2 regions of the Streptomyces sp. NPDC055400 genome follow, and region 2 is predicted to be linked to the other one. Evidence: riboswitches for the same ligand, from Rfam matches in the RefSeq annotation. Region 2 holds a riboswitch; the other holds the start of a gene.
The links. A riboswitch is a leader RNA that binds a small molecule or an ion and turns the genes downstream of it on or off. The one in region 2 is predicted to bind glycine.
Positions count from the first base shown of each region.

Region 1: another riboswitch for glycine. It lies ahead of gcvT (glycine cleavage system aminomethyltransferase GcvT); the one in region 2 lies ahead of gcvP (aminomethyl-transferring glycine dehydrogenase).

Region 1 covers NZ_JBSHLM010000013.1:212,045-214,214, forward strand. The annotation lists gene gcvH (glycine cleavage system protein GcvH) at 1-73, opposite strand, end outside; gene gcvT (glycine cleavage system aminomethyltransferase GcvT) at 166-1,290, opposite strand; glycine riboswitch at 1,338-1,449, opposite strand; glycine riboswitch at 1,450-1,553, opposite strand; gene ACWIGU_RS31185 (AAA family ATPase) at 1,690-2,170, shown strand, end outside.
Region 2 covers NZ_JBSHLM010000018.1:9,905-12,074, forward strand. The annotation lists gene ACWIGU_RS36550 (DNA polymerase IV) at 1-403, shown strand, start outside; gene ACWIGU_RS36555 (PRC-barrel domain-containing protein) at 389-772, opposite strand; glycine riboswitch at 887-982, shown strand; gene gcvP (aminomethyl-transferring glycine dehydrogenase) at 1,166-2,170, shown strand, end outside.

The sequences.
Region 1 (2,170 bases), on a different contig from region 2:
TCGAGACGCCGTCCTCGGCGCCCGACAGCCACTCGTGCTCCTTGCTGTAGCGCAGCTGCTGGGGGTTGCTCATGATCTGAATTCTCCTGTACGCGGGTGGGTGCTGCGGAACGAGAGGGGTGTGCGCTGGGTTACTTCCGGCGGCCCCCGTGAGGACTGGTCGGACTACTTCTGGCGCTTGTAGAACGGCAGCGCCACGACCTCGTACGGCTCGTGGGCGCCGCGGATGTCCACGCCCACGCCCTCGGTGCCGGGGGCGGCGTGCGCCGCGTCCACATAGGCGATGGCGATCGGCTTGCCGAGCGTGGGGGAGGGGGCGCCGGAGGTGACCTCGCCGATCACCTTGCCGTCGGCGACCACGGACATCCCGGCGCGCGGCACCCGGCGGCCCTCGGCGATCAGGCCGACGAGCTTGCGCGGCGGGGCGGTCTCGGCGCGCTCGGCGGCTGCCTCGAGCGCCTCGCGGCCCACGAAGCGGCCCTCGTTGCCGGTCTTCTCGAACTTCACGACGCGGCCGAGACCGGCGTCGAAGGGGGTCAGCGCCGTCGTCAGCTCGTGCCCGTACAGCGGCATGCCGGCCTCCAGGCGCAGCGTGTCGCGGCAGGAGAGGCCGGCGGGGACGAGCCCGACCGGCGCGCCCGCGTCGGTCAGCGCCTGCCACAGCTTCTCGGCGTGCTCCGGGGCGACGAACAGCTCGAAGCCGTCCTCGCCGGTGTAGCCGGTGCGGGCGATGAGGGCCGGGACGCCGGCGACGGTGCCGGGCAGGCCCGCGTAGTACTTGAGACCGTCCAGGTCGGCGTCCGTGAGGGACTTCAGGATGCCGGGGGACTCGGGGCCCTGGACGGCGATCAGCGCATACGCGTCGCGGTCGTCGCGGACCTCGGCGTCGAAGCCGGCGGCGCGCTCGGTGACCGCGTCGAGGACGATCTGCGCGTTGCCCGCGTTGGCGACGATCATGTACTCGTGCTCGCCCAGGCGGTAGACGATCAGGTCGTCGACGATCCCGCCGTCCTCCTGGCAGATCATGGTGTAGCGGGCGCGGCCGGGGCCGATCGTGGACATGTTGCCGACGAGGGCGTAGTCGAGGAGATCGACGGCCTGCGGCCCGGTGACGGTGATCTCGCCCATGTGCGAGAGGTCGAAGAGGCCCGCCTTGGTGCGGACCGCGATGTGCTCGTCGCGCTCGCTGCCGTACCGCAGCGGCATGTCCCAGCCCGCGAAGTCGGTCATCGTCGCGCCCAGCGAGCGGTGCAGGGCGTCGAGGGCGGTCTTACGGGGGACGTTGTTCATGAGTGGTGCTCCAGGATCCCAGGCATGACAGACGAGGGCGATGGTCTTCCTCCCCATCTGTCATCGGAACCTGAGAGGTTCGCCGGCGCCACACGTACAGGTGGTCGCGGCTTGCACCTTGGGTGGAGCGGCCGAGGGCCGCCCGCTTTTCAGATATGCCTCGCCCGCGCGGTACGGGGCCTGAGAGATTCAAGGGAGGAACTTGCTCCTTCGGCGCCCCCGGGGACGCGTAGGCGTCCGGGGAGCTCTCCCGCGCGGATTCAAGCGGCCGGTATGCAGTTGGTCGTGCTCTTGGCGCGCACATCATTGCATGCCGACCGTACGGGGAAACCACTTGTAGGGCATTACCGTCTCTTTACACTTGACGGGCAAGGGTGGCGTGACCGAACGGGGAGGACGATCACGGTGCACAAGGCAGTGCCGGGTGCGTACGCGGCGGCAGGAGTCGGGCAGCGTGCTGTGCCCCGCCCCGGGGCGGCGACAGGGCGCGGTCCGGTCGTCAGGGATCTGCGCGGCAGAGGCGGCCGCACGCCGAGGCGCCTCGGCTTCGCGCGGGGTGACCTGATCGTGGTCTCGGGGCTCCCGGGCAGTGGCAAGTCCACGCTGATGCGCCGCGCGGTCGGTGCCGGGGGTGCCGTGCGCATCGACTCGCAGGACACGCGTGACCGCTGGGCGGCCCGGCTGCCGCGGCTGCTCCCGTACGCCGTGTACCGCCCGCTCGTGCGGCTCGCGCACTTCGCTGGGCTGCGGCGGGCCCTGCGCTCGGGAGGCAGCGTCGTCCTGCACGACTGCGGCACGCAACGCTGGGTGCGGCGCTGGCTGGCCAAGGAGGCCGGGCGGCGCGGGGCGGACCTGCATCTGATGCTGCTCGACGTCGACG
Region 2 (2,170 bases):
AGTGACGGGTCTGGCCGACTACACGCAGGAGGACCTGTTCGCGCAGGCGCGGGCGCAGGCCGAGGCGCACGCGGCCGAGGGTGAGGGAGAGACGGAAGGGGCGGATGGTGCGGGGGATGAGGGCCAGGCGGCTGCCGAAGAGGTCGTCGAGGCCGGGGACCGGCGCTGGGTGGCCGGGCACGACGTGCGGCACGAGGAGTTCGGGCACGGGTGGGTGCAGGGGAGCGGGCTCGGGCGGGTGACGGTGCGCTTCGAGACGCCGTACTCGGAGCCGGGGAGGGTGCGTACGTTCCGGACCGACGACCCCGCGCTCGTCCCCGCGGAGCCGCTGCCGCTGGTGGCGGAGGGCGACGTGAGGCGGGTCGAGGCGGGGGAGCAGAGTGCCGGGTCAGGTGTCGTCTGATGTGCCGGCGATCTTGCCGAAATTACGGCCCTGAGGGGGCGCGGGGTCGTCCGGGCCCGTGATGTCGAGCCCGTAGTGGTGGTAGAGCTGGAGCTCCTGTTCCGGGGAGAGGTGACGGCCGACCCCGAAGTCGGGGGCGTCCTTGATCAGGGAGCGTTCGAAGGGGATGCGCAGGGTGCCCTCCACCAGCTCGCTCGGCTCCAGGGGGACGAAGGCGTCCCGGCTGAACAGGCCTGTGCGTATGGCCGCCCACTCCGGGACCCCGGTCGCGTCGTCGAGGTAGACCTCGTCGACAGTCCCGATTTTGGCTCCGTTGCGGTCGAACGCCTTGCGGCCGATCAGGTTTCGCGGATCGACATCGGTCTGCACGGGGCCCTCCAGCTGCTCGCAACTCATCCGTAAGCACTACCAAAGTGCACATTGGTGACGGCGGCCACTCGAAGCCTGGGGCGCTGTCGCCGCTGGTAGGCTGGCGATGGCTGCTGACCCCGTGCGGGAGAGTCCTCCGGATGACACCGGAGGCGCCGAAGGAGCAACTCCTCCCCGGAATCTCTCAGGCCCCTGTACCGCACGGACGAGGTCACTCTGGAAAGCAGGGCGGGCGTTCAGGCCTCCGCTCTCACCGACGGTGAAAGTCGGCATGCCCTTCGTGATGTGGGGCACGCCGGTGAAGCTCTCAGGTTGAGATGACAGAGGGGGAGGCCGTCCGGGCACCCGCGCCGTGGTGCCCCTCGCAGGTCGTATGACCAGGAGGCCTCCGCAATGACCGCCAACCGTACTCCGCTTTCCCAGCTGGAGCAGGGAATCCCCTTCGAGCAGCGCCATATCGGTCCGGATGAAGCAGCGCAGGCCAAGATGCTCGCGCAGGTCGGGTACGGCTCGCTCGACGAGCTGACGGCGGCCGCGGTCCCGGACGTGATCAAGAGCGCCGAGGCGCTCGATCTTCCCGGGGCCCGCACCGAGGCCGAGGTGCTCGCCGAGCTCCGCTCCCTCGCGGACCGCAACCAGGTCCTCGACTCGATGGTCGGACTCGGCTACTACGGCACGTTCACGCCGCCCGTCATCCTGCGCAACGTCATGGAGAACCCGGCCTGGTACACGGCGTACACGCCCTACCAGCCGGAGATCTCGCAGGGCCGGCTCGAGGCGCTGCTCAACTTCCAGACGATGGTCGCCGAGCTGACCGGCCTGCCGACCTCGGGCGCCTCGCTGCTCGACGAGGGCACGGCCGCGGCCGAGGCCATGGCGCTGTCGCGGCGCATCGGCAAGGTCAAGAACGGCGCCTTCGTGGTCGACGCGGACGCGCTGCCGCAGACCATCGCCGTGATCCAGACGCGCGCCGAGCCGACCGGTGTCGAGGTCGTCGTCGCCGACCTTTCCGAGGGCATCCCGGCCGAGCTCGCCGAGCGCGGCGTCGTCGGCGTCCTGATCCAGTACCCGGGCGCCTCCGGGGCTGTCCGTGACATCAAGCCGGTCATAGACCAGGCTCACGAGCTGGGCGCCGTCGTCACGGTCGCTGCCGATCTGCTCGCCCTCACGCTGCTGACCTCCCCCGGCGAGCTCGGCGCCGACATCGCCGTCGGTACCACGCAGCGCTTCGGCGTCCCGATGGGCTTCGGCGGTCCGCACGCCGGCTACATGGCGGTCCGCGAGAAGTTCGCGCGCAGCCTGCCCGGCCGCCTCGTGGGCGTCTCCGTCGACGCCGACGGCAACAAGGCGTACCGCCTCGCGCTGCAGACCCGTGAGCAGCACATCCGTCGCGAGAAG